DNA from 4 places in the Halomonas sp. A3H3 genome. Region 3 is predicted to be linked to each of the others. Evidence: riboswitches for the same ligand, from Rfam matches in the RefSeq annotation. Region 3 holds a riboswitch; each other region holds the start of a gene.
What was found. Region 3 has a riboswitch for thiamine pyrophosphate ahead of HALA3H3_RS15700 (sodium:solute symporter family transporter). Riboswitches for the same ligand answer to the same signal wherever they lie in the genome.
Positions count from the first base shown of each region.

Region 1: it holds a riboswitch for thiamine pyrophosphate, as region 3 does, so the genes downstream of both, HALA3H3_RS23630 (NUDIX hydrolase) here and HALA3H3_RS15700 (sodium:solute symporter family transporter) in region 3, are expected to answer to the same signal.
Region 2: it holds a riboswitch for thiamine pyrophosphate, as region 3 does, so the genes downstream of both, tenA (thiaminase II) here and HALA3H3_RS15700 (sodium:solute symporter family transporter) in region 3, are expected to answer to the same signal.
Region 4: it holds a riboswitch for thiamine pyrophosphate, as region 3 does, so the genes downstream of both, thiM (hydroxyethylthiazole kinase) here and HALA3H3_RS15700 (sodium:solute symporter family transporter) in region 3, are expected to answer to the same signal.

Region 1 is NZ_HG423343.1:5,195,563-5,202,704, forward strand. Features, by position in the region: gene pgi (glucose-6-phosphate isomerase) at 1-226, opposite strand, end outside; gene cmoA (carboxy-S-adenosyl-L-methionine synthase CmoA) at 386-1,129, shown strand; gene cmoB (tRNA 5-methoxyuridine(34)/uridine 5-oxyacetic acid(34) synthase CmoB) at 1,132-2,142, shown strand; TPP riboswitch at 2,257-2,360, shown strand; gene HALA3H3_RS23630 (NUDIX hydrolase) at 2,418-2,981, shown strand; gene HALA3H3_RS23635 (thymidylate synthase) at 3,045-4,016, shown strand; gene HALA3H3_RS23640 (class I SAM-dependent methyltransferase) at 4,060-4,794, shown strand; gene HALA3H3_RS23645 (zinc metallopeptidase) at 4,944-5,618, opposite strand; gene HALA3H3_RS23650 (App1 family protein) at 5,703-6,731, opposite strand; gene HALA3H3_RS23655 (type 1 glutamine amidotransferase domain-containing protein) at 6,821-7,142, opposite strand, start outside.
Region 2 is NZ_HG423343.1:337,842-344,983, forward strand. Features, by position in the region: gene HALA3H3_RS01515 (ABC transporter ATP-binding protein) at 1-399, shown strand, start outside; gene HALA3H3_RS01520 (transporter substrate-binding domain-containing protein) at 471-1,247, shown strand; gene HALA3H3_RS01525 (ABC transporter permease) at 1,314-2,033, shown strand; gene HALA3H3_RS01530 (ABC transporter permease) at 2,043-2,876, shown strand; gene HALA3H3_RS01535 (class II aldolase/adducin family protein) at 3,030-3,797, opposite strand; gene HALA3H3_RS01540 (NAD(P)-dependent oxidoreductase) at 3,851-4,807, opposite strand; TPP riboswitch at 5,021-5,183, shown strand; gene tenA (thiaminase II) at 5,272-5,955, shown strand; gene thiC (phosphomethylpyrimidine synthase ThiC) at 5,987-7,142, shown strand, end outside.
Region 3 is NZ_HG423343.1:3,528,579-3,535,720, reverse strand. Features, by position in the region: gene HALA3H3_RS15715 (zinc-binding dehydrogenase) at 1-611, opposite strand, end outside; gene HALA3H3_RS15710 (NnrU family protein) at 657-1,235, opposite strand; gene corA (magnesium/cobalt transporter CorA) at 1,400-2,368, opposite strand; gene HALA3H3_RS15700 (sodium:solute symporter family transporter) at 2,340-3,752, opposite strand; TPP riboswitch at 3,742-3,847, opposite strand; gene HALA3H3_RS15695 (peroxidase-related enzyme) at 3,972-4,553, opposite strand; gene HALA3H3_RS15690 (hypothetical protein) at 4,732-5,424, shown strand; gene HALA3H3_RS15685 (CoA-acylating methylmalonate-semialdehyde dehydrogenase) at 5,513-7,012, opposite strand.
Region 4 is NZ_HG423343.1:1,552,498-1,559,639, reverse strand. Features, by position in the region: gene HALA3H3_RS06825 (DODA-type extradiol aromatic ring-opening family dioxygenase) at 1-220, opposite strand, end outside; gene HALA3H3_RS06820 (DoxX family protein) at 300-737, opposite strand; gene HALA3H3_RS06815 (LysR family transcriptional regulator) at 816-1,736, opposite strand; gene thiE (thiamine phosphate synthase) at 1,733-2,365, opposite strand; gene thiM (hydroxyethylthiazole kinase) at 2,355-3,164, opposite strand; TPP riboswitch at 3,188-3,286, opposite strand; gene HALA3H3_RS06800 (hypothetical protein) at 3,341-3,685, opposite strand; gene gloA (lactoylglutathione lyase) at 3,930-4,466, shown strand; gene HALA3H3_RS06790 (DUF6164 family protein) at 4,476-4,844, shown strand; gene HALA3H3_RS06785 (cupin domain-containing protein) at 4,841-5,506, opposite strand; gene ampC (class C beta-lactamase) at 5,698-6,870, opposite strand; gene HALA3H3_RS06775 (LysR family transcriptional regulator) at 7,023-7,142, shown strand, end outside.

The sequences.
Region 1 (7,142 bases), 1.7 Mb from region 3:
CCGCTTCACTAGCCAGCGTAAACAGATGTTCGAGGGTATCATCATCCCAGCGCTGCTTGGAAAGATCTAGCGTCAAGCCCGCCACCTGGCGAGTAAAGCTTTCCCAGCGGGAAGGCTCGGTGCCAAACAGCGTTTTCAAGTGGACATGCTGCAGCGTTTCAGCGTGATGCTTTAACGTCTGCCATGCCGGTAACGTATCGGGTGTAGCGCTTGATGCTGAGGCCATTTAGCTTCTCCAGTGGCGTCGATCCATGCAGCGGGGTTCATTAAACAGGTTAATAACCTTAAACAGGGCTGTTCTATGTGAGTCTATGCTAGACAGGCCTGTTCTAGTCAATTAAGGGCGCGTAAACTAGCACGCCTTTTCCATGATCCCGGCTTGCCCATGAGTGATGCATCTTACCGTGACGCTATCTTTTCGACACCCCTTGACCGAGTCGCGCGGTTCTCTTTCGACGAAAAGGTGGTCGCCTGCTTTCCTGACATGATCCGCCGATCGGTACCCGGCTACGGGCAAATTCTTGGCATGTTGAGCTTAATTGCCCAGCGCCACCTGCGCCATGGCGCCCATGTCTATGATCTAGGCTGTTCGCTGGGCGCTTCCGGCCTTGCGCTGGCAGGGGCGCTGGCGCCTGACGCCTTTCGCTATACGGGCGTTGACCTATCGCCCGCCATGGTCGCCCAGGCTCGGCAAACCTTTGCTGACGAGTGCCCAGCGTACGCTATGCAGGTCGAAGAAGCCGACATTCGTACCCTAGAGTATGCGTCTTCGGGCATGATCATTCTCAATTTTACCCTACAGTTTCTACCCGCCGCCGACCGCGATGCACTACTGGCGCGGCTTTATGCAGCGCTGGAACCCGGCGGCGTGCTGATCCTCTCGGAGAAAACCGTCGACGCCGACGAGCGCGACAACGCCTGGCGGGTAGAACGCTACCACGATTTCAAGCGCGCCAATGGGTACAGTGATCTGGAAATCAGCCAGAAGCGCACCGCTCTTGAGAACGTACTGGTGCCGGATACCCTCGATGCACTTCATGGTCGTTTGAAACAAGCAGGTTTTCCACGTTCGATGACCTGGTTCCAGTACCTTAACTTTGCCTCGCTGATTGCGTTTAAGGAGGGTTAAAGGTGGCGCCACTACCCGACGATCATCGCGCAATTTATCAGGCGTTTTTAGATCAAGCCACGCTGGATGCCTCGCTAACGCCCTGGCTAGCGAAGCTACCCGAGCAGTTAGCTCACGGGCTTGACCGTAACCGCCACGGCGATTTATCCGCCTGGGAAAAAGCCGTGGCCAAGCTTCCGGCGCTGCCCGCTGAGCGGCGCGTGGATTTAAACAGCGACACCGTCAGCGTTGATCTCGATCTTAGCGATAGCCAGCAGCGCCAGTGTTTTAACCTGCTAAGAAAACTCGCCCCCTGGCGAAAGGGCCCTTTTCAACTGGGTGGCATTCATATTGATACCGAGTGGCGCTCGGACTGGAAGTGGCAGAGAGTAGCTCCCCACTTGGCGCCGCTAAAATACCGTAAGGTACTCGACGTGGGGGGTGGCAGCGGTTACCACGCCTGGCGGATGGCTGGGGCAGGGGCTGCTTTCGTATTAGTAATTGACCCTTCGCCGCGCTTCTACTGGCAATTTCAGGCGGTACGCCACTTCGTCGGCGATACCGATGACGGAAGAACGCAGTTCTTGCCCGTGGGTATAGAAGATGTGCCGGAGAACCTGGGCTTTTTCGATACGGTATTTTCCATGGGCGTGCTCTACCATCGCCCTGCCCCGTTGGAACATCTTCAGCAGCTAAAAGCCGCGTTAGTTCCGGGCGGCGAGCTGGTGCTAGAAACCCTGGTAGTCGAAGGCGACGAGCAGACCGTATTTGTGCCCGGCGAGCGATACGCCGCGATGCCCAACGTCTACTTCCTGCCCTCTTCTCAAGCGCTCTGCCATTGGCTGGAGCGCTGCGGCTTTACCAACGTGCGCGTGGTTGACGAAGCCGTTACCACGTTAGACGAGCAGCGATCGACGGAGTGGATGACCTACCAATCGTTGGCCGATTTTCTCGACCCCAACGACCGCACCCGCACCATTGAAGGCTACCCCGCACCACGGCGGGCGGTGATTTTGGCGAATAAGCCGGGCTGATTAGCCGTTAGCCAAGTGTGCGAAGAGGGTGTCAAAACCGTCCCGGCGTCCGCCAAGCCGCCGCATTGAATTGCCCCCCAAATATTGACTTATACTAAAACTCATAGTAACAGTAACTTTTCCGAGGGGTGCCTGTTATTCAGGCTGAGATGGAGTTATCCAAACCCTTTGAACCTGATCCGGCTGATACCGGCGTAGGAACGGACATAAACCATATATGAACCTGTTTTGACACCTACGCCTGTATTATCCGAATCTCAATGCAGGAGTGTATCGTGTCGCAAGGTAACTCAACGCCCGCTAACGCATCTACGCTCAGTAGTACCTCCCCTTTTAACACGTCTGATAAAAACCGCCTGAACTCCGTACTTGCCAAGCCACGCTTGGCAGCAATCGCCGTAACTCTGCGTAATAATGAAGTTCTCCTCGTCCAACGCAGTAAAGAACCTCAACGGGGCACTTGGGGCTTCCCCGGAGGATCAGTGGAACCGGGAGAAAGCCTACATTGTGCAGCAAAGCGCGAATTAATGGAGGAAACCGGTATCACAGCATTGGTAGGACCGTTAATTGATGTAGTAGAAGTAATCGGATATGACCCAGAGGGAAGTCACCACCACTTCGCCTTGGTTGCCCTTTTATGTCACTACGTTGATGGCGAGCTACGGCCTGGTGATGATGCTGCGGACTGCCGCTGGGCGAAAGTTATAAACGGAAAACTCAACTTCAATGAAGCCTTAGCTGATCACGTCGCAGATACTGTCGTGAAAGCCTTTAATTTGCACAGTTTGATCGTCAAAGAAAAATCAAACGCGATTCACAGCTCCAATTCAGCTTTTTAAACTACTCGCCATCATTCGTATCAGCAAAATACGCCTCTTTGTCCACCGAAAGAGATGAATATAATGATGCACAAACATTATACGAATTTCACCAGCCTCTACAGAGATACACTGCATAAAATCTGCTTTGAATATGAATATGTTAACTCACCTAGAGGAAATAAAGAGCGAGAACTCATTGGCTTCAATATCCGACTCGACAATCCTCCTGATCGTTTTTGTCTAAGCAAAATACGCAAACAAAATATTGTTTTTAATTATGCAGAAGCGTTATGGTATTTATCAGGTAAAAACGACTTAGCATTTATTTCCTGGTACGCCCCTTCAATGCAACGCTACAGCCCAGATGGTATAAGCTTACCTGGTACTGGTTACGGAGCTCGTCTTAAAAACTTTGGTGCAGACACGCTCGATCAAATCGAACGAGTGATTGATATCCTTAAAAATGACGATCCCGACAGTAAGCGCGCTGTCCTTCAAATATTTAGTGCGGAAGAAGATCTTTATCGACGCAATATCGACGTTTCATGTACCTTGGGTCTTCAGTTGCTACTCCGCGAAGAAAAGTTGAACATGGTCAGCTATATGCGTGCAAATGATGCCTACGTTGGCATGCTGAACGATATTTTCTCTTTTACTTTCTTGCAAGAGTATATTGCTGCCCGCATAGGCTGCAAAATCGGTCACTACACACATCAAGTTGGTTCTATTCACGTCTATGAAAGCACACATGAGCGTGCGCTTGAACTTTTGAATAGTAATGAAACTATACCCCAGCCAGGCACAGTACCTTTAATGCCAATTGGCACCTCCCCGACGACCATACGCAAACTATTGGAATATGAGTCAGAGATCCGTAGCGGCTTGTTGACGTTTAATGATATGGCTAATCTTAACCTAACGACGTATTGGCGAGATGTGCTGATGTTGTTCTGGATCTATCGCCAAATCAAGATAGGGAATGCGCTGCCTCAAAAGGCGTTAGAGATAATTAACCCCTACTATCAACCGTTTCTTATTAATCGCTGGGGATAGTACAAGCATTCATACATGAGCAAATATTAGGGGATTTATTTTTATGAATACTAATTGGACTGAACAAAATATCGCCGAGCTTTTTGACGCTTATGATGATTGGGTGGAGAATGCTTTTGGCTATCAACCACTCATCGCGGAGTTAACCTGCTCTTATGGCAAGGGAATTAGTGTATTGGACTACGGCTGTGGCAGCGGCAAAGTGTCCAGAAGATTAAGAGACGACGGATTCGACTATGTCACCGGTGTTGACATCTCTCCAACAATGATTGAAAAAGCAATATCCGCAGGCACTAACCGTCTTCGCTTTGAGCAAATCCATGGTCCAAATTTGCCATTTCCTGATAACAGTTTTGAAGCTGTCATTAGTTGTTTTCTGTTTATTAACATTCCCGAAAGACGTGAACTAGTACGCATCACTACGGAAGTAATGCGCATACTTAAACCTGGCGGCTCCTATTACATCCTCGACACTCATCCTCAAACCACCGGAGTCGATTATCCGACCTACCGCAATGGAGAGCATGGTATTTCCTATCAAGACGGAGATAATCGCCCAGTCTACCTCACGATACCGGGAAGGCAGCAACCATTAGAGATTGTCGACAAACAATGGGGTTTATCCACATATCGAAATACATTCGCCGCAGCGGGGCTTTCACTAACCACAGAGCGTAATCTACCATTTGACAATTCGCAGTTGCCAGTTCATACGAGTGAATTCCGCACTCTACAGGACACAAAACCCTATATTCTACTGCGCGCCACAAAGCAATAAAGACAGACAATAGGTATTAACTAAGTGCCTATGCAAAAGTAAATCAGGTATAAATATCTAGTAAGCTACTGATTTTTTTATAACCTTTAATGCACGAAAAATTATGCATAGACACTTAGTGGCACTGAAAACACAGCTTCAATACACGCTCACCGCCGCAAAATCACCAGCCAGCGTCCCAGGTTCATAACACTGGCCAGCGAGGCGGCCACGTAGGTAAACGCGCAGGCGGTGAGTACGTGCCGGGCACCGGGCATATCGTAAGGCGGGACGTACTCTTTCAAGAGCGGCAGCGCGCGGTTAAAGCTGGCATCAAACTCAACCGGCAGAGTCACCAAATGTACCAACGCTGCGGTGCCAAAGCTGATCACCGCCATGGCAATTACAATGGCCAAACCACCCGGCAGACGCGTCAATAAAAACAGAAAAGGTGCAGCCATCATCAGTACAGCGCCGAGTTTCTCAGCTTTTTGGGCAACGCCGACTAAGCGGCTACGCGCCAGTAGCGGCGCGTAACCCTGGTGATGCTGAATGGCGTGCCCTACTTCATGGGCAGCCACCGTGACGGCCGTTAGCGAACGCCCATCGTAGTTATCCGGTGAAAGACGTACGCAGCGGGTTTCTGGGTCATAATGGTCACCATACTCAGTGCGCTCAACGCTTGCGCCCTCAATCCCCAGTCGGCGCAGCAAATGATCGGCAAGCTCTGCACCCGTGCCCGGGTAATCGTCACGGCCGCGGGTATGGCGTTTAAGCACCCACTTGGCCCAAACATTGGGGAGCACAAATACTGCCAGCGCAAAAATGATCAGCACAACAACCATGGCAGCCCCTATCTACAAATAACCGTCGTTAAACACACTTCTTCGTAGCGTACTTTTACCATGGGGACTGACTTGGCAACAGCGTTATGCGGGATCGTTGCGGTGCTCCTCAACTTCGCGCTGTACTGCCGCTAAGCCGTGGGCAGAGATATCGCCCTGGGCGTGGGCGTGTTCGGCAATCAGCACGCTATCTGCGGCGAGCACTAAATCACACTGGATGCCGGCCAACTCATCCCGCAACCGCTGGATCGCCTGCTCGCGCCTGGGGTTTTTATCCACTTGACGAATATAAATCGCTTTAATCCGATCTGGGTAGGCTTTCACTATCTCGGTATACACTTCTGGATCGTGTTGACCGCTATCGCCAATGAGAATACACGGCATATCATTATAAAGCGTCAACATACGGTCGATCAGTTCGCGCTTATGCTCTTCTGCACGGCGCGGCCAAGGCTTGCGCAAAGAGATGCCCCATTCGCGTAAAAAGATAATCGGCCCAACGGGGATGCGGTTGATCTGAAAAAAGGTTTCGAGCATTTCGTATATCGCCCAAGGGCCACGGGATACATACAAAATGGGCCGCTCAGCGCGTTCACTAACGCCACGATGTAAAGCTTGATAAAGCGGCGCAACACCGGGGAAAGCGGTGCGGCGATGAGGTTTTTTAACAAATAAGCGATAAAGCATTTTGAGCTTTTCCGCCACCCCGGTAAACATAACGGTGTCATCAATATCACTGATGATCAGCAAATCCGCCTCTGACGGAGGTACATAAACTTCTACGTGAGTACGTACCGGCGTCTGCCCCGAGCAATGCACTAAAATATCGGCGCGGTGCCAGGAGACATCAATGGGCAGGGTGTGACTAATCGGTAAGTGGACGTCGAAATAGCCATCTCGATCCGTGCCGACGCAGAGCTTATTTTCGCCGATATGAATTTCTACCTGCGCATCGGCCAGCCCCCGGCGTAAAACGCGCCGTGCCACGTCCGCAGTATCGCGTAGCATGCCATGGCGAGGAATGGCTCGACCTAGTGCGGCTTGGCGAAACACCCGGCCCATGACAAAAACTTCACGTTGGGAACCATAGCCGCGGTAAGGATGAACCACCATTCCGCCGCGGCTACTGTCTCCTTTGATAGGTTTGGCAATAACGTGGACAAGCCTTTTGATAAAGCTTGTCCACTGACGCAATACGCTCATCAAGCGTGTTGACCGGAGTGACGCCCTTCCTGCAGCTCTTCGAGTAACTTGGCGTTAAAGGCATCCAAGTCCTTCGGCGTACGGCTGGTCACAAGACCGCTGTCCACAACAACTGGCTCATCGACCCACTCAACGCCGGCATTGCGTAAATCTTGCGCGACGCTGTGTACCGAGGTCATGCGGCGGCCTTCAACCACGCCCGCATTAATTAAAATCCACGGCGCATGGCAAATAGCAGCAACAGGCTTACCTGCCTGGAAAAACCCTTTTACAAAACTCAAGGCATCGTCGTTAATGCGCAGTTCATCGGGGTTGAATAAA
Region 2 (7,142 bases), 3.2 Mb from region 3:
AAGCGCGACGAGGCCATTCATCGCGCTGAGGAACTACTCAACCGAGTGGGACTTGGCAGCAAGAAAGACATATATCCGGCCGTCATGTCCGGCGGGCAACAGCAGCGCGCAGCGATTGCTCGCGTGTTGGCCGTCGACCCGCTGGCCATGCTGTTCGATGAGCCCACATCAGCACTCGACCCGGAGCTGGTCGGCGAAGTGCTATCCGTGATTCGTGACCTAGCAGCCGAGCATCGCACCATGCTGCTGGTGACTCACGAGATGGCGTTTGCGCGTGATGTGGCCACACATGTGGTGTTCCTGCGAGAGGGCATAATCGAAGAACAGGGCCCTCCTGATCAGATTTTTGGTGACCCTCGCTCACCACATTTGAAGCAATTCATCAGTTCGGTGGCCTGACCGCCACCGATATCCCACCACTCCTGCAGACAATCTGGAAGACAACCCCGAAAACAACAGAGGTAATCCCCATGTTCAAGACATTCACTGCTACCGCCGGCCTTATCGGCCTGAGCATTTTCGCTGCCCCTGTGTTGGCAGATAGCTACAAGATCGGGCTATCCGCAGAGCCTTACCCTCCCTTTTATGCACCAGATGCCAGTGGCAACTGGTCAGGCTGGGAAATCGATTTCATCGAGGAGCTGTGTGACCGCCTGGATGCCAAGTGCGAGATCAAGCCAGTGGCCTGGGAAGGCATCATTCCGGCCCTGAAAACCGGCAAGATTGACATGATCATCGGTTCAATGTCGATCACCCCTGAACGTGCCGAACAAATCGCCTTCTCGAATAAGTATTACTCCAGCCCCACCGGCATCCTGGCGCGCAAGTCCACTGACATAGAGCCTACTCCCGAAGGCCTGGAAGGCGCCTACCTGGGCATTCAGTCGGGCACCAACCAAGAGCAGTATGCACGCAAGCATTTCGCAGATAGCGCCAACCTGAATGTCTATCAAACCCTCAACGAAGAGCTACAGGATCTGGTCGCTGGCCGTATTGATGCCATCGTCGCCGACACCCTGGCGGTACAGACCTTTATCAACTCTGAGACCGGCCAATCCTGCTGCGAATACCGCGGCGAGGTGGCCAGCGACCCTGAACTCATGAGTGAAGGCATGGGAGTAGGCCTGCGCCAGAGTGATACCGAACTTCGCGAACGGGTCAATTCAGCCATCGACGCGATGCGCGCCGATAGCACCTATGAAGAAATTAGCGCCCCTTACTTCGACTTTGATATCTACGGCAGCTAATCCCCATCAGCAAAGGCCGCCCACCCAGGCGGCCTTTGCTTTCCAATTTCACAAGGACAAGCCACTATGACGACTGTCTTCGATTTAAGCTTGTTGGCCTATGAGCCTCCCGGCTGGGGCAAGGTGCTGCTCGTCGGGTTCATGCGCTCGATCCAGCTGGCGGCGGGTGGCTATTTGCTGGGTATCCTGATCGGCATCGCAGGTGCCGCTGGCAAACTGTACGGCAATAAGGTCGTTCGCGACCTGTTTGAAATCTACACTGTGGTCATTCGTGCCGTGCCCGAATTGGTGCTGATGCTGCTGTTCTACTATGTTGGCACCGATCTTTTAAGCCGTGCTTCAACCGCCATGGGGTTTGGCAGCGTCGATATCGACGGCCTGACCGCCGGGATTCTGGTAATAGGCCTGGTACAGGGCGGCTATGCGACCGAAGTCTTTCGCGGGGCCATTCTCGCCGTCCCCCGCGGGCAGACCGAGGCGGCCCACGCCTTTGGCATGTCGCCCGCCCAGGTGCTGCGTCGGGTCACGCTGCCAGCAATGACGCCACATGCCCTACCCGGCATGGCCAACCTGTGGATGATTGCCACTAAAGACACCGCCCTGCTTGCCGTCATCGGCTTCAGCGAGCTCACACTGGTCACCCGGCAGGCCGCTGGCGCTACGCAGCATTACATTATGTTCTTTCTGGCCGCGGGCGTGCTGTATCTGGCGCTAACGCTAGTATCAAACGTGGCCTTGCGCCGCTTCGAACGCTATGCACGGCGTGGTCTTGTCTCTACACGCTGAACTCAAGGAATGCCTGTGTCTGACCCTCAAACTCTGGCGTCGCTTACCCGCCCGTCGCGAACGCCCACGTTAACCAAACTGCCGGGCCTACTTGAGCCTCACCGTATTATCCTGCTTTTGATATTCATCGTCGGTCTGGTGGCCGCGATTCAACTGATGGACTGGAGCTGGCTACCCCGCTACTTGCCCAAGCTCTGGGAAGGCCTGCAGATGACTTTGATCATGCTGGTATCCAGCGTGGTGGTGGGCTTTCTGATTGCTTTGCCTTTAGGGCTTGCGCAAGTCAAAGGAGCGTGGCCGCTGCGATGGCTAGCCACCGGCTTCTGCACCGTCATCCGTGGCACGCCACTGCTACTGCAGCTATGGCTGTTCTATTTCGGGCTAGGAGCGCTGTTCGGCCAGTTCCCGGAAATTCGCGACTCCTGGGCCTGGGACTACCTGCGCCAGGCCTGGCCCTATGGTTTCATTGCCCTCACGGTGTCATTTGCCGCCTATCAGGGTGAGGTTATGCGCGGTGCCTTTGCCGGTGTACCGCATGGCGAGCTGGAAGCCGCCAAGGCTTTCGGCATGTCGCGTCGCAAGGTTTTTAGCCGTGTCTGGTTTCCGCGTGCTGTTCATCGTGCTCTACCAACGCTGACGGGCGAGATCATCCTGCAACTGAAATCCACACCGCTGGTTGCCACCATCACCGTGATGGACTTGTATGCCGTCATCACCCAGGTACGCCAGACCACTTACCTGACTTACGAACCGTTACTCTTCCTGGTCGCCGTCTACCTCTGCCTGAGCGGCGTCTTGATCGTTGGGCTGCGCTGGCTGGAAAACCGCGTACCACAACACTAATGGTCACGGGCCTGTGCGAGCATCACGTTTATCAACGCTAATTCAGGACGTGGCACAACCAAAAAGGGGCCGTCCAGTGGCCCCCTTTTGCTTGTGTAGATATTCGTATAGTTCTGATACTGGCTTGCTTGCCGTGCTGGCAACCGCGCCAATTTAGTCTTTGTAGCTTGGATCCAGCGCCTCAAGCGTGCGCAGGTGCGCGGCCCATTCGAGTTCAAGATCGCCGTCTTCATGAATAGTCTGGTCGTATTGGCGCGCCACGTGCCGCGCCACCTCTTCTGGCACCAGCCGTAAGGGCTGGCCAGTAGACTGCGCCGCCACCTGTAGCTCACAGGCACGCTCAAGATAAAACATATTGTTGAACATCTCTGCAGCCGACGCACCGGTCGTCAGCAGGCCATGGTTACGCAACACCAGCGCCGGGTTGTCGCCAAGGCTTGCCACTATTCGCTCACGCTCAGCCAGATCCAGGGCAATGCCTTCATAATCGTGGTAAGACACCCGTTCGTGAAACTGCAGCGCAATCTGGTTAAGCCGTGTTTCAAGGCCCGACTCCAGCGACGACACCGCCACGCCAGCGCGCGTGTGGGTATGCATCACCCAGGCCGCATGGTGGCTAGCAGTATGAATCGCGGAATGGATGGTGAAACCAGCCGGATTCACTTGTTCTGGGCTGTTATCAATCTTATGGCCATCAACGTCAATCTTCACCAGCGAAGAAGCCGTAATCTCCTCCCAACGCCAACCGTAAGGGTTGATCAGGAAACGTCCCTTCTCACCAGGCACCCGCGCGGTAATATGAGTGTAGATCAGATCCGTCATGCGATAGTGGGCGGCCAGACGATAGCAGGCTGCCAGCGCGATGCGGGTTTCTTGTTCGGCGTTGCTCGTCGTGGTGCGTTGAGACTTATCGAGACTCATCAGGTGTTCCTTTGCAGCAAAGTGATTGTCATGCAACGTGGTTAGCGTTTACGTTAGTAACCGCGCGCCCGATCAACGCCCATGGCAAGCGGCTGCCCATCGCGAAGGGCGCGGGCGGTGTCGACAACCTGCCCTGCGACCACCTCTGGCAACGAATCACTGGCAATGTGTGGTGTGATGCGCAGGCACTCATGCTGCCAGAAGGGATGATCCGCAGGCAGCGGCTCGGCACGGAACACATCCAGGCTCGCCCCACCCAAATGGCCGTGTTCGAGCGCTAGGAGAAGATCGTCCTCGACCAAGTGCTCACCCCGACCGATCTGCACCAACCAAGCGTCTTTGGCGAGCTTCGCGAACAGCGCCTTGTTAAGCACGTTTTCAGTGGTAGCCGTCAGTGGCAGCACATTGATCAGATAATCGGCGCCATCCGCTGCCGCCATGACAGCCCCGTCACCTGTCAGATAGGTCACGCCTTCAACCGGCGCTTGTGGCTCGCTGCGGCAGGCTACGTGTACAGAAAAGCCAAGCGCGGCCACCGCTTTCACCACGGCGCGCCCCATGGTGCCGTGTCCCAGCACCGCCACCTTTCTTGATGCTGGCGCGCGCATCGTCAATGGCGCCCAATGCGCCTTGGCAGCATTTTGCTCCAGGGTGGTGAACTCACGCTCACGATGGAGCACCTCATGCGCGGCAAAACCCGCCATCAAGTCGGCCTGATGTGGATCCCGCACCCGGGCGATGTGTACTTCATCTTTCAGGCCAGGATGCGCCAGCAGGGCATCAACACCGGCACCGATAGACATCGCCAGCTCAAGATTAGGATAGCTCTCGAAAGCCTTGTCATTGGGCAACCAGCAGATCGCAAAACGCACATCTTCGGGGTTATCGATCTCATGGGGATGGCGCAGGACGACATCACTCGCTTCATCGCGCAAGGCGTTACCATAAATGGCATCAAGGTCGAGCGAATCACTGAGATAGACGCCTAAAATCGAGTTCGTGTTGGTCATGCAACTCCCTACGGTTCACATTCGAAATAGAAGTGGCTGTAAAACAGCCACTTGTTACTCAACTGTATAATAATTCACGTACCGATGCCATGAAACGCCATTACAGCACCTAAACTCTCATCGCTGTAATGATGCTAATAAATTGTTTCCCGATAACTTTCCATGTCATACACCCTTGCATCTCCCTCACCCGCCTCCTACACTCCACCAACGAACAGCTTGACGGGGTGCCGGTGAAATCCGGCTGAGATGGCGCAGGGCGTAGCAATTAATGCTGCCGAGCGCTGATCCCGCAGAACCTGATCCGGCTAATGCGCTGCTACTTACACAAGTTCGCAGCGAGGGTACCGGCGTAGGGATCAAGCGATGGCCACGGCTGCTCTCTCACGATCGCACGCCGCCCTTCTGCGCCACTCCCTCGATCTTTTTCGCCCGCCCTCCGGATCATTACCACCGGAGGAGTCATGGGCTACCGCTTTACTGATCTCACTACCGCTTGCCAGAAAGATTGGCGCGCCTATATTGAGCACGATTTTGTGCGCCAGCTAGGCACCGCCACGCTGCCCGGGGCGTCGTTTCGCCACTATTTAAAGCAGGACTACCTGTTTTTGATTCACTTCGCCCGCGCCTATGCGCTGGCTGCCTACAAAAGCCCCACCCTCGCCGATCTTCGCCAAGCCCATGAAGGCTTGAAAGCCATTGTGGATGTGGAGCTGGGCCTGCACGTGGGCTTTTGTCAGGAGTGGGGGATTTCCGAGCAAGAACTGGAGGAGCTTCCCGAAGCCAGAGCGACGCTTGCCTACACCCGCTATGTGTTAGATACCGGCAACCGCGGCGACCTGCTGGATTTGCACGTGGCGTTGGCCCCCTGCCTGGTGGGCTACGGCGAAATCGCCAACTGGCTAAACGCCCAGCCTTCCACCCTGCGCGGCGCGCAAAACCCTTACGACGCCTGGATAGCCATGTACGAAGGCGAGGAGTTTCAGGCCGCCATGCAGGCGGAGCTTGAATGGCTGAATATCCGCCTTGCCGACATTACCCCCGCCCGCTTTGCCGAACTGAGCAAGATCTTCCGCGACGCCACCCGCCTGGAAATCGACTTCTGGCAGATGGGCCTAGAGCTGATAGACCAAGACCTCACCCACTAATTCAGCAAAACAACACAAGGAAACGACAGTAATGACTAAGACCGTAACAAGCAAAACCAGCCACTTTTTAGCCGAAACCGCCCAGGTCGATGCCGCCGCCATTGCGCCGCTGCCCGGCTCACGTAAGGTATATATCGAAGGTTCGCGCCCGGATATCCGTGTGCCGTTCCGGGAAATTTCACTGTCGCCGACCAAAACCACCGGCATTGATGAAGAGAACCCGCCACTGCTGGTGTACGACACTTCAGGCCCCTATAGCGATCCGGATGCTAACAATGACCTGCGCCGCGGTCTGCCGGAACTACGCCGAGCCTGGATTGAAGAGCGTGACGATACCGAATTTCTATCAGGCCCCACGTCTGATTACGGCAACCGCCGCGCCAACGACCCGACGCTTGCCCAGCTGCGCTTTGATCTAACCCGCACACCACGCCGAGCAAAACCGGGCAAGAACGTGACCCAGCTGCACTACGCCCGCCAGGGCATTATCACCCCGGAAATGGAGTTTATCGCCTTGCGCGAAAACCAGCGCCGTCAAGCGCTAGGTACCGCTGAAGTAGAGCGCATTCTGGGCCATCAGCACAAAGGCCAGAGCTTTGGCGCCAGCCTGCCGGAAGAAATCACCCCTGAGTTTGTGCGTGATGAAGTCGCCAGAGGGCGGGCGATTATTCCCAATAACATCAACCACCCAGAAAGCGAGCCGATGATTATTGGCCGTAATTTCCTGGTCAAAATTAACGGTAATCTGGGTAACTCAGCGGTGACTTCTTCTATCGAAGAAGAGGTAGATAAGATGACCTGGGGCATCCGCTGGGGCGCGGACACCATTATGGATCTCTCCACTGGGCAGAACATCCACGAAACCCGCGAGTGGATTTTGCGCAACTCGCCGGTGCCGATTGGCACAGTGCCTATCTATCAGGCGCTGGAAAAGGTCAAAGGCGTGGCCGAAGACCTCACCTGGGAAGTCTTCCGCGATACGCTGATCGAGCAGGCCGAACAGGGCGTGGACTACTTCACCATTCACGCGGGCGTACTGCTGCGCTATGTGCCGCTCACCGCCAAGCGGGTCACCGGCATTGTCAGCCGCGGCGGCTCGATCATGGCCAAATGGTGTTTGTACCATCACCAGGAGAGCTTCTTGTACACCCACTTCGAGGAGATCTGCGAGATCTGCAAGCAGTACG
Region 3 (7,142 bases):
AGCGCAGTGCCCACACCGCCGCTGGCACCGCTGACCAGCACACGCTCGCCAGCACTCACCTTGGCGGCAGTCATCATGTGGTAAGCCGTTTGATAAGAGCACATGCCCATTGAGGCCAATTCAGCGTCGTGAAGCTCGGGGTTGGGCACGTGATAAAACTGATCAGCAGGCACAGCGATATACTCAGCAAAGCCGCCGTCGGCTCCATGGCCATAGTAATCCGGGGTTAGATTAATATCACGGCGTTCATCGGCGTAAATATTAAAATCCAGCAAACCTCGCTGACCAATGCGCTCAGCGTCAACGCCCTCTCCCACCGCCACTATGCGGCCAGCGACGTCGGCGCCTTGAATACGCGGGAAAGTTAAGGTTGGCGTACCTCCCATGGCAAAGGACGTGACATCGCCTTTGTCCTTGGTAGGGTACAGCCCTTCACGCGCTTTGCGATCAGTGTTGTTCTTCGCCGTGGCGGTCACCTGCACCAGCACTTCGCCCGCCTTGGGCTGCGGCGTGGCGACATCCTGATGGTATTCCAGCTTTTCGATACCGCCATGTCCGATCAAAAGCATAGCAGCCATTGTGGTGGGCACCGTGTGTGTTGTCTCGGCCATGGAGTGACTCCTAGGTTGGGCTAACGTCAAACTGCTAAAAATAGATTAGCTAAAAACAGGGACGCCAATCAGTACTGTGTGCAAGTAAAAGGCAAACACCACATACGCTACCAAGCCGACGAGTACGGTAACAATGGTGGCCATTTTATGGGTGCTGACGGGCGCGGGCGGTGCAAGACGGCCACGTTTTTTGGCGGCTTTGAACGCCAGGATAGCCCAGATAAGAAAGGCAGCAAAAAAGATAATATCACCCAAGCGACCGTTGGCCAGCAGGTGAGCAAAAGCCCAGACTTTCACCGCCAGCATCATCGGATGGCCAAGTTTGGCCTTAATCGCGTTATGCGGAATGTATGCCGCCACCAGCATAATAAAGGCCGGCACCATCAGCAGCGCCACCGCATGGCGCATTCCCATTGGCGGGTACCAGATATAGATGGGATCAAGGCGCATCTGGCCAAAACCGTATATAGCAATGGCCAGGCCAACGATGGATACCGCCGAATAGGCGACTTTCCAAGTGGTTTCGCCATGTTTCGCAATCTGCTGCTGACGCCAGTTTTCAGCAAAGATACGTACAGAGTGGCTGCCTAAAAAAATCAGCAGCCCGATAATCATAATCGTCATGGAACAACTCCCAGTGAAAACGCTAGTCGACGGCTTTATGCCTTATAGTCTTGGTCGCTGGAGAGGATGCCACACTCAGCCACCGACCACCTATGCATGGGTCAACTTTTTGTTTCCTGGAGTCGTTCTATGGGGAGACTAAACCCCGTCCTTAAAACCTGTCCTTAAAACCAATGCTTGCGCTTAAATAGCCAAATCATGACACCCGCAATACCCAACATGGCTCCCCAGACAAAAAAGTAGCCATACTGATAACGCAGCTCGGGCATATTTTCGAAGTTCATACCGTAAATCCCGGCAATAAACGTGAGCGGCACAAAAATCGCGGTAATCACCGTGAGCACCCGCATGGTGATATTTAGCTGGTGGGAGGAAATAGAGATATAGCCATCGATTAGGTCACCGCAAATGTCGTAGTACATTTGGGTCAATGTGTAGAGGCGTTCGAAGCGATCCGCTACATCGTTGATGGCGTGCAGGGTTTCGCTCTCTTCCCGCGGTAAATGCTCATAGTCATAAGCGGTGAGTTCTTGGGTAATCCCCTGGTGGTAGCTAAAGATGCGGCGCATTTTAACCAGCCGGGAACGGTAAGTGATGATCTTGCGCATTAGCACATCATTACCATTTTCCAGCAGCTCGTCTTCCAGATCGCTTAACGCCGTTTCGAACTCAAGCAGGCTATCGATATAAAAGCCCGCAGAAATATACATCACCCGCAGCGCGACATGTTCCGGCGAATGGGCCAGCAAGGCTTTACCGTGCTCGTTGAATAGCCGTTCTATGGAGAGCGCTTGGCCGGGATGGAGGGTGACCAGAAATCGCTCCCCCACAAAGAAACAGACCTGTTGAGGCAGATAGTTTAGTTCGGCATCAAAGGAGGAGATGCCACGATAAATAATCAAGGTGTGATTATCAAACTCTTCAATTTTTGGCGGATGGCGCTCTTTGTGGGCATCTTGAATCGCCATGGGGTGAAACTCAAACGCCTCTAAAATCGCCCGCTCGCTTTGTTGGGACTCGCCCTGCATATCGATCCAGATATGGCTGCCAGGCGTCGCCTGCCAGACAGCCAACAGGCTTTCATCCCCCTCGTGGGTCTCACCTTCAGGGGTAGTCAGAAGAGTTCGAATCATGGATGTCCTTGCGAATAGCTAGCGTTAAGTAGGCTAACAGCACACTCACCAGCGTTGAGGCGATTAACGCCCCGACGAATGGCCCCAAGGTAGGGACACTGCCCGGAAAACTGGCGGCCACCATCCCGGCGACCAAGCTTCCTTGGCTTAACCACCCTGGGAGAATGGCACCCAGCAGCCCCGCGATGCCACCTACAATGGCGGCCAGTGGCGTCATTCGTTGCCACAGGCCCAACAGCACAGGTACCACAATGGCAGCACACAGCAGGTCGGCAATCAAAAACAGACGCAGTACTGACAACCCCTGCAAGGCAATTAATACCACCGGTACCATTACTACCACTGTCACCCAGCGGGCAGCCACCAGTGATACGCCCTGCTGCTCGCTGCGCGCGACCACCAACGAGGCAATACCATTTTGCAGCGTATCAACACTGGAGGCCACCAAGGTCACCGCTAATACCAAGGCGGGTAGCGTCAGCCAAACAGGAGCATCACTTAACAGGGCAAAAAATGGCATCGGCGGCTCGCCTAATGGCACACCACTCATCGCGGCCAATACACCCAGACCACCAATCACCATGACGACGACTACCGTCATTGCGCCACCTAACCATGCCCCGCGCCCCAGGCTTTGATCGTCTTGAGCGGCCCACACGCGCTGCCAATAGCCTTGATGGAAGAGATTGGCCGCGGTAACCGCGATCACTAGCGTTAACGCTACGCTGAGCGCACTGGTGATGGGAATGGCAGGAAGCGCAGCCTCGTTGGGAATAGTGGGAAGCCGCCATAGGGCCATGCCACCGACCACACACAGCAGTACCAGTAACAACCACGCCTGCCAACGGTCAGTGGCAAGGCTGGCCCGTAGACCACCTGCCGCAGTATAGATGAGCGTGGTAAGCGCCACGCCAATAATCACCAGTGCGGGGGGCACATCGGAAAGCAGCGCGGTAATGGCGCCAATAGCGGTTAGCTCGGCAGCTAAAAAGCACGCCATATAGGCGATTGATACCAGCGTTACCCAGCGCCTTACACCAGGGCCATAGCACGCTTCAGCAAACTCGGCGATGCTGCGCCCCTCGGGCAACGCCCGGCGAATCTTCGGCCCATACAGTCCTAAGACGATAAACGGCAGCGCAGAGCCTAATGCATAGCCTGCCAGGGCCAGCGGGCCAACAAAGGCGCCGATTTCAGGAGGAGCAAAGAGAATCCATGCGCCCATGCCGGAGGCAAGGAAGGAGAGCCCCAGGGTAGATGCCGTTTGCGAGTTACGGGCGGTGACATAGTCATCAAGTGGGCCATTCACCCAGCGAGCCCGGAGGCCTAAGTAAGCAAAGCAGCACAGCGCCGCACCAAGCACGGCTAACGTTAGGTAAAGCATGTCGCACTTCCTCCGCCGGTACGAACCGGATCAGGTTCCAGGGTCTGCGTAGCCGCATCTCAGCCCTTTTATGCAGGGCTCCCCTGGCGACAGTGAATGTAGGTGTTTTGCTAAGCGCTTTTTCTAAGTACGTTTTTGGGTACTTTTCGAAGCGCTGTCTCAAGAACTATTCTCAATCAAAATCATAGCTTAGTAAAGTTAAGGTGCGCTGGTCGCCTCTTAGCGAGGCACTCGCCCCATCAGGTAGAACTCCTCATTGGGTGGCGTACCTGCCAGGGTAACCAACCGATTCGACAAGCCAAAAAACGCCGCGATCGCGCCTATATCCCAGCAATCCTCTTGGCTAAAGCCTACTTCCAGCAGGCGGGCAAGCCATTCATCAGTCATTTCACCCACATCGATGGCACAGTGCATGGCGAAATCGAGCATCACCCGGTGGCGCTCGCTAATCGGCGCCACCCGATGGTTGATCGCCACTTGGTCAGCGAGTAGCGGGTCTTTACTGTAAATGCGCACCAGTGCCCCGTGAGCAACCACACAATATAGGCAGCGATTACGTGCGCTGGTAGCCACTACAATCATCTCTTTTTCGGCTTTGGTGAGGGTATCTGATTCGCGCTCCATCAACGCATCGTGATAGGCAAAAAAAGCACGAAATTCAGCAGGGCGATGGGCCAACATCAGAAAGACATTGGGCACAAAACCCGCTTTACCCTGAACGGTCAAAATGGTACTGCGAATATCGTCAGGCAGGTCATCCAATGTTTCAGGCACGTTAAAACGACTTAATGATGAAGACATGCTCACCTCTTTCTTGTTAAGTTTAGCCATCTCATAAAAACGGCTTAGCGGTTGTGTAACAAAAAGCTGAATTAAGAGGCTTTTATTCAGCCGCCCTACTCGCCATACTGAAGATTCGTTCTGTGACAAAAAAACATGCGCTACTCTTAATAAACAGTTCGTTCAAAGGGACACTGTCATGAGCCATAACGAAGCCAAGGAACATACCCCCGGTCGTCTAAACGAGCTGTTTACTGACCCTTACCGAGCATTTGAAAATGATACCGATGAGCGTCAGCTGCACATTCGTATAATGCTACATATGCTGCTTGCCCGCCCAATGACACGGGGTCAAATGACACTTCGCGTCATTCATGGCTGGGAAAATGGCGGCTGTGAGCCCGAAGACCTCCAGCATGTCGACTATACTCTTGATGGCGTTCCTGACTTTAAGCGCGCTGTACAAGATTTTGAACACGCTTCTAAGCACAACACGCCGTTACCTGCCGACAACAGCGCCATTCTTGCCGCCCCGCTTGCCAATGCAATTGCAGACGCCGAAGCCGAAGGGCAAGACCTTACCAACGATATTCGCGAGACCCCTGCGCGCTGGCCAGCCTTTGAGGGTGGTTTGGCACTATATACGCTGTTTAAAATGTACCATCGGCTGATTTATGGCGAAGATGACACCTACCGCTGCACGCAGTGTGTAACTCCGCTGGGAATGCGCGAAATACATGAGTTTCACCTTGAAGAGGGTGAGTTTGCTCTGCTCGTCCCCCCCGCTGAACACTTTATGGGTAAGGAGTCGCTGTTAGTATTGCATGAAAGCCAGCTCGGCCCCATTGAACAGCTGCTTGAAGAGAGCCTTCCGCTGTTTGACAACTTTTAAGCCAGCCACCTGGCTTGATCTGCCAAGCGGTTAACCGACCTCGTTAGCAACTGGCCCCGCTTAAGCGGAGCCAGTTAGCGCCACTTTTTTAACCCAGCGAAATCGTGCTATTAATACCGCTGGAAACATTCTCGGGTTCAAACCAACGTGCCGTTACGGTTTTTGTTTGTGTCCAGAATGCAATCGCCTGCTTACCATTGGGCCCTAAATCGCCCAGCTTTGAAGCCCTTGACCCGGTGAAACTAAAGTAAGCGACCGGTACGGGGATTGGCACGTTAATACCAATTTGTCCAACATCGATATCGGTTTCAAACCGGCGCGCTACCCAGCCTGAGTTAGTAAAGATGGAGGTACCGTTGCCGTTGGGATTGGCATTGATAAAGGCAATCGCCTCATCCAGGGTTTCAACACTGACCACACACAGCACGGGGCCAAAAATCTCTTCGCGATAAATGGTCATATCGGCGGTTACATCGGCAAACAGGGTCGGCCCCACGAAGTTACCGTTGGGGTAACCCTCTACCTGAACCTTGCGACCATCAACCATCAGTTTGGCGCCCTCTTTCTCCCCTGCATCGATTAAACGTAGTACACGATCACGGGCAGCAGGTGACACCAGCGGGCCCAAGTCCGCATCAAGCTGAGTGCCTGGGCCTACTTTCATTGCTCGCGCCGCATCTACTATATCGCTTAGCCACTCGCGTGCCTCGCCGACAAGCACCACTACCGAGTTCGCCATGCAGCGTTGGCCCGCAGCGCCAAAAGCTGAGCCCAGCAGGTTGTTGATCGCTTGACTACGGTTAGCATCGGGCATAACCACACAGTGATTCTTGGCGCCCATCATCGCCTGCATGCGCTTGCCCGCCGCTGCTGCACGGTTATACAGCAGCGACCCCACATGGGTAGAGCCGATGAACGAGAGCGCTTTGATATCCTGATGATCGGCAATTTGATTGGCCACGTCCGGGCCACCGTGCACTACGTTGAGCACGCCCGCAGGGATACCCGCTTCATGGGCTAGCTCCACTAAGCGCATGGTGGAGCTGGGATCCTGTTCGGAGGGCTTAAGCACAAAGGTATTTCCGGTGGCAATCGCCAGCGGGAACATAAAGCAGGGCAACATAATCGGGAAGTTAAAGGCGGTAATCCCAGCCCCCACCCCCAGCGGTTGGTGCATGGTGTAAACGTCTACCTCGTTGGCAGCGTTTTCGGCTAATTCACCCAACTGCAACGAAGTAATCGAACAAGCGTGCTCTACCACTTCCAGACCACGACCCACTTCGCCTTCCGCATCGGGCAGGGTTTTACCGTGCTCTTCAGTAATCAGTGCCGCGAGTTCAGCGGTATTGTCGCGAATCAGCGCTTGCAGCTTGAGCATAATGCGCATGCGCTTCCCCAGCGGCACTTTACGCCACTCCTTGAACGCTTCTTTGGCACTACTGATAGCGCGTTCTACTTCGTCAGCGGTACAGAACGGCACTCGAGCCACTACTTCTTGCGTCGCAGGGTTGACCACGTCGCGCCACTCCTGGCTCTGTGACTGGACGGGCTGGCCATCGATATACATGGGAATTTCGCGAACGGACATAGCGTTGCTCCTATTTATGGTTGTGGTTGTTATGGTTGCGAGTATTAAAAAAAGCTGTTTTTAAAACGCATCGCGGTAAGACAAGTACACAGGGTATAGCAGCAAGTTGACGTTAACGTCAACCAAGTAT
Region 4 (7,142 bases), 2.0 Mb from region 3:
GGCACTCGAAAAGCGCCTGTGGGAAGCCGCCAAAGTCGTGAATGGTTTCTGGCTTGGCGCTGATGCTGACCTTGAGCGCCAGGCTCTCCCAGTGCGCTGAGACCACTACCACCGCCTTGGGCGCAAGCTGCCTACCCAGTTCGCGTAGAAAGGCATGAGCCGGGGTTTTATTGAGGGCCAGCATGGGCGAACCATGGGAAATAAACAGGCTAGGTAACATGAGTGAGTCTCCTCAGCAGCATGGCCAACGCTGGCGGTAAGCAAGCGCTGGCAATAGGGTTAGGCGATAGTTTTAGGTGTTAGGCGAATCGGTTGCTTAACACCCAGCGGCCGCTGCCCAGGCCCGCTTGCACGATTAACGCCAGCGTCCAGAACACCGGGAATTCCCAACCGCCGCCGGTATTTGAGAACATCCAGCCGTTGCCAAGATGCACCCAAGCAGCGCCGAGCAGTACCGGCACCAGTGCCAGGCTCACCCAGCGGGTGTAAACACCCAGAATCAGGGCGGCTCCACCGCCCACTTCCGCGGCAATGGTCAGGTAGGCCAGAAACCCTGGTAAACCCAGTGATTCAAAATAGCCGACGGTGCCCGGTAGGGTAAATACAAACACCTTGAGCAAACCGTGAGCAAGGGCCATCACACCCAGTGCGACGCGCAGTAGCGAGATGGCCTGGGGTTGTAAAGAGTGCTGTACAGAGGGCTGTAGAGAGGGGGCAGAGTGAGTATGCGTTGTCATCGTAGTAGCTTCCATCGAGTGGTTGATGACGCTACTTTACAGCCGGATAAGATCGAGATAATCAGCGTATTTTGCACATCACTGTTGCGTAATGGGCGACAATCCAATGCTCTGTTCCCAAACTGGCGGATCGCCCCACGCCTCGGTGAGCAGGTCGATGAAGCGCTCCACCTTGGCGGGCAGGTAGCGCCGGGCGGGGTAGAGGGCATGAACATCGAGCCGTACCGCTGGCTCATTGGTCAAGATGGGCACTAAACGCCCGCTGGCGATACTCTCTGTGACCAGAAAGCTGGGCTGCTGAGCGATGCCCAGGCCAGCTTCCGCGGCGTGGGTGAGTACATCGCCGTTATTGCTTTCCAGTGGGCCATTGACCGTCAATGACTGCGTGGCAATCTTCCAGTCAGCGCTCTGTTGGCCGCTGCGGTAGCGTAGGCAGTGGTGCTTGGCAAGGGCTTGAACGCTGTCGGGTTCACCGTGGTTGGCAAGATATTCAGGCGATGCGCAAAACAGTAGGCGGCAACGGGTCAGGCGGCGCGCCACCAGGCTGGAGTCGGGCAGGCTGCCGATACGGATCGCTACGTCGTAACCCTCTTCAAGCAGGTCGACACGGCGGTCGTTCAAATCCAGGCGCACTTCCAGCGCCGGGTGGGTATGCATAAACTGGGCGACGAGTGGCGCCAGGTAGCGGGTGCCAAAACTCATCGGCCCATTAACGCGCAGCCGCCCACGCACATCGCTGGTACCTTGGCCCACCTCGGCGGCGGCCTCATCGAGCGCTTGCAGTATCCCTTGGGCGCGGACTAGATAGCGTTCTCCGGCCTCAGTGAGATGTAGTCGTCGCGTGGTGCGTTGTATCAGTCGCGCGCCCAATGTCTCTTCCAGTGCCATGACTTGGCGGGATACGCGAGTGCGGGAAATATCCAGCGCTTCAGCAGCGCGGGTATAGCTACCCAACTCGGCTACCCGCACAAAAGCGACGATATGCTCTAACTGATTCATGACGCCGAATCGGCTTGGAAAATCTGAAAAGCGCGCGCTGCCTGGTAAGGGTCGGGCTGGCCACAAATGGCCGATATCACCGCTAAACCGTTCGCTCCCGCGCGCTGTACGCTAATCGCATGATTCGCTTTCAGCCCACCAATGGCCACGCTGGGCAGTGGGCACGCCTTGACCAGCGCCGCTAAACCGCCAAAGCCGATGGGCTGGGCGTGATCTTGTTTGCTCTCGGTGGCAAACACGGGGCCAATCCCGACATAATCGAGTAGCTCAAACGGAGAGACTTGCAGCTGGGCGATAGTATTGATCGACAGGCCGATAATCGCTTGCTCACCTAGTACCCGGCGCGCTTGCTGAACGGCAGCGTCGCTCTGACCGACATGCAGGCCATCTGCCTGGCTTTCTAGTGCCACCTGCAAACGATCGTTAATGATCAGCGGGACTCCGGTGCCTGCCAGAAGCGCTTTTAACCGTTTGGCTTGGGCAATCATCTGTTCATCGCTGGCATGCTTGTCACGCAACTGCACGGTGGTGACTCCGCCTTTTACCGCTGCCTCAACCGTTTGTTCCAAACCATGCTCTCGGCAGAGCGTGGCATCGGTGACCAAGTAGAGCGATAGATCAAGCGGCATGGATTGCCTCCAGTTGGGCATAAGTAGTGAGGTCGTCAGGGGTGAGTTGATACAGCGCATCCAGCAGTGCCACTTGAAAGCTACCAGGCCCGTTGGCGTGGCTGCCCGCACGCTCTCCTGTGACCGCAAAGCAGGCCAGCGCGGCTGCCGTTGCACCCAGTGGGGCGTCGCGGTTGGCAGCCACAAATCCCGCCACTAGCGCGCTCAGCCCACAGCCAAGCGTTGTTACGCGGGGCATCAAAGGATGGCCACCGTTAATGCGGTAGTGCTGTGTGCCGTCCGTCACCCAGTCGCTTTCACCGGTCATCGCGACAATACAGCCGTGTTTTTGCGCTAATGCTATTGCAGCGTCCACGGCTTGGTCGGTGGCGGCTGTGGCGTCCACGCCGCGGCCTTGGCTAGCTAAACCGTTAAGGGCAAGAATTTCAGACGCATTGCCACGAATCACGCTGGGTTTAGCGGCCAGCAGCTTCGCGCACAGCGTTTGGCGATAGCGCGTGGCGCCAACGGCGACGGGATCTAATACCCAGGGAATGGCATGCTGATCGGCAGTCGCTGTGGCGGTGAGCATAGCGTCAGCCCAGTGGGCAGAGATCGTACCGATATTAATCGACAGCCCCGCGGAGATAGCCGTGAATTCAGCCACTTCTTCAGGCGCATGCAGCATGGCGGGCGACGCGCCGGTGGCTAACAGCAGGTTGGCAGTGCTGTTCATGGCCACATAGTTGGTCATACAGTGAACCAGCGGTGTCACTGAGCGTAGCATCTCAAGGTAATCGCCAAGCGGGCGTAGGGTCATAGCATCCTCCCGGCAGGGAGGTGGTAAGCGTTACCACGACTCCCTACGCCGGTGTTATCCGGTTCAGGTTCAAAGGGTGCTTCTCAGCCCAACCGTAACGGAGGGCGCCCCTGTCGAGGGATTACTATCCTTGCCTGAAGTAGCCCTGTAAAGCCCCGGATGCGGACGATAGCAATCTAACGAAACGAAATACGCGTACCGTAGGTAAGCATTTCATCAGGTGTCATCGCTTTACCCTCGACCCCAATCATCTCGTCACCACACTGGTCGGCGAAGGTTAGCACGCCGTGGGTCAAGCCCAGTTGGCCCAGGGTATCGCGGATTTCGCCCGTGCCCAGAAAAGTACTGACGTGGCCCTTGTTATCGCTCAGCTCAGACACGCCGTTAGCATGGTGAAAACGCACTTTGTAGATTCCATCCATCGACTCGACTTCAACAATCGGCGAAAAACCGTTGTGAAGCGCATTGGAAAGCTGTTTTAGCGTCAGGTGGTCACCCAGCGTCATATCGATCGCACTCATGGAAAACTCCTGTGGACGCCTCAAAGGTGGGGCATCACTCATGTTGCGGGAACTGCTTTTTGTAAAGCTTATGAAGAATAAGTGTAGGGTTTTTGTTTAGTATTGCCAGTGCGCTTATCGGTACCTCGATACGACACTGCCTACGTGCTTGTAAGGGCTGTTATTATGGCCATAAAGCCCCCATGGTAAGCGGTACGTGAAGCTCAATGGATTCAATGATCAACATCAGCGATAGGAGAGCAAAATGAGTTTTCAAGGCGAGCAGCATCCCGGCGTCGTGGCTACGCCGCCCCAAACTCAAGGGTTTCGTTTAAACCACACCATGCTGCGGGTGAAAGACCCTGAGCAGGCATTGGCGTTCTACTCAAAAGTGTTTGGTATGCAGGTGATGCGGCGGCTGGATTTCGAAGAGATGCAGTTCTCGCTCTACTTCCTGGCCAACCTGGAACCCAGCGACAGCGTTCCGGACGATGCACAAGCGCGTACCGCCTGGACGTTTAGCCAGAAAGGGCTGCTGGAGCTGACCCACAACTGGGGGACTGAAGACCAGGAAGATTTCGCCTATCACGATGGCAATGCCGAACCCCAGGGCTTTGGGCATATCTGCTTCAACGTACCGGATTTGGCAGCGGCCCAGGCGTGGTTCGACGAGCATGACGTCACCTTCGTCAAACGCTCCGATCAGGGCAAGATGAAAGATGTTATCTTCGTTAAAGACCCGGACGGCTACTGGATCGAAGTGATTCAGGCAGACCTGATGGTGGGGAAGAGCGACTCTTGAGGCACGCCAATGGCTGAACTACTGTTCCGGCTGCGCCATGTGACCGACGAAGAGGCCATGGAGGTGCGTGACCTGCTCGCTGCCCATGGCTTTGATACCTATGAAACCCAGGCGGGCTTTTTCCGCCTGGGCGTTGACGCGATTTGGCTGCGCAATCCACATCAGCACGACGCTGCCATCGCGGCGTTAGAGGCCTACCAGGCGGAGCGCCTTGAGCGCGCCCAACGCGAGCACCAGGCGGCGGTTGAGCGGGGTGACGCGGAGACGCTGTGGCGTCGTTTGGCCGCTCACCCGGTGCAGGTCGTGTTAGTACTGCTAGCAGTGGGGCTTATTGCCGCCCTTACGCTGCTGCCGTTCCTGGGTATGTCGCGAAGCTAAGCGGCTGGCAGATGGCCGCGTTTGAGGTACATCATGACGCCATCATCACCGGCGGTAAGTGCCGGAGCAGAACCGCTGGGGTAGCGGCACCAGGTGCCTGCCGTGTAACTCTGCTCGCTATCGCTCAGTGTGCCTTCCAGAATCAAAAACTCCAGCCCGCCCAGCAGCGTGGGGTAGGTAATGGAGGTGCCCGCCGACCAGCGCTCCAGGCTGGTGCGCTCCTGCTTGTAGGTGTGCAGCATTTTATAGGCAATGCGCGGGCGTCGATCAGGCTGCCAGGGCAGCCGATGCGCTGGCACTGCCAACTGTAGCGTGTCGTTGGGGTCAAACTGGTGCAGTTTGACAAATATCAGCGCGCCTTCCTCGCCAATTTGCGGGGTATGGCCGGTGCCAATGGGGTTTCTTAAGTAGCTGCCCGCCGCGTAGCGCCCATGCTCATCGGCGAACACGCCTTCCAATACCAGAATCTCTTCGCCGCCGCCGTGGGTATGCCGCTCAAACTTTGTATTGGGGGCGTAGCGCACAAGGCTGGTAGCGCGAGCAACTTCATCACCAATCCGGTCAAACATCATGCGCTCTACCCCCGCGCTGGGGGAATCGACCCACTGATACTCTTCCGGGGTAACACAGGCAAAGTGGCTAAAATCGGCGTTTAGACGCATGGGAAAGGGCTCTTCGCAGTGAAGGTAAGTGACGGGGGAGGGTGCTAGTCTCCTTATCGACAGCAAAAAATGCAACTTTCGGTTGTTTGATCTTCGTTATATCGCCATAAAAAACACCCCAACCATTGGATGAATATCCAACGATTGGGGTGCAGTTCATGAAGGCGGCATCAGGTTGTCTGGCTGCTTGCTTAGGGCGCTTCAGTCAGCTTGGTAAGAATATGGTGTGCAGCTTCGATGCGCGCCTGATTGGGGTAGTTGCGGTTAGCCAGCAGCACAATGCCGATTTGCTCGCTGGGTACAAAAGCCACATAGCCGCCAAAGCCGTTGGTAGCGCCGGTTTTGTTATAGAGCGCTTCCTGCCTGGGGGCTAGCGGTGGGGTTAAGCGGTTGGCAGGGTTGGGCTGCAAAATCATCTCAAGCGAGTTGCCTGCCAGTAACTGATCGAGTGCCACCGGGTAGGCATAGCTTTCCCACCCCAGTCCTTGGGTCATATTGCCGACCTCAAAGTACCCCGTGCGCGTAGCGGCCAAGGCTTGGCTTAGTGGCTCATTAAGCTCAGCACCACTCATATTGGCTTCCACCAGCGTTAGTACGTCTGCGGCAGTCGATTTCAATCCGTAGGCCTGGGCATCCAGCATGCCTGGGTTCACCCGAATGGGTTCATCCTCTTTAGAGTAACCGTAGGCATAGTTCGCCTGCTGCGCTTCAGGCACCTGAAAGTAGCTATGCTCAAGCCCTAACGGGGCAAACAGCGCCTCCTCCATCGCCATCTCGAAGGGCTGACCAAGGCTTTGTGCGGCGAGATAACCGAACAGGCCCAGGCTCGGGTTGGAGTAGAGCCGATGGCTGCCAGGGGCGGATTCAGGTTGCCACTGGCGATAGTAGTCGATCATTGCCTCTTCGCTTTGAACCGACTCAGGGAACTGCAGCGGCAGCTCGCCCGCGGTGTAAGTGCCCAGTTCCAGCAGTGTGACCTCATCGAAGGCGCTGCCTTCCAGTTCAGGCAGGTAGCGGCTGGCCGGGTCGGAAAGCGAGAGGGCGCCGCTAGCCTGGGCATAGCCAGCGAGTGAAGCCGTGAAAATCTTGCTGACAGAGCCGAGTTCGAACAGCGTCTCATCGGTGACCGGAATCCCCGCTTCTTGATTAGCGAGGCCATAATTAAAGTAGTGCTGCTGGCCGTTAATGCTCAGCGCAATCGCCATGCCTGGAATACGGTGCTCGGCCATCAAAGGCGCGATAGTATCGTTCACCAGGGCCTCAATATCGGCGCTTTCAGGCGTGCCGGAAGCCCATGCAGAGCCGTTGAGTAGAAGCGAACCTGTCATGATAAGGCCGCAGTTTGCTGCTAACATCTTACGCATACCAAAATCCTGTTGTGATTAATACCAAGAGAGGGCGGAGAGTTATTTCCAGATGCAAAGCCTGTGACAGGGGTTAACTTACGGCGCGCTGCGGCAATTCACAAACAGCGATATTTTGCATAAGCCATTAGAAAAATTTGGGGGTCAAGTTGGTGCGTCCCTACTTGCCGTTGAAGGCGCTGCGCGCGTTTGAGGCGTCGGCCAGGCATTTAAGCTTTACTCGCGCGGCAGAAGAGCTTCATGTGACCCAGGCGGCGGTAAGCCACCAGGTA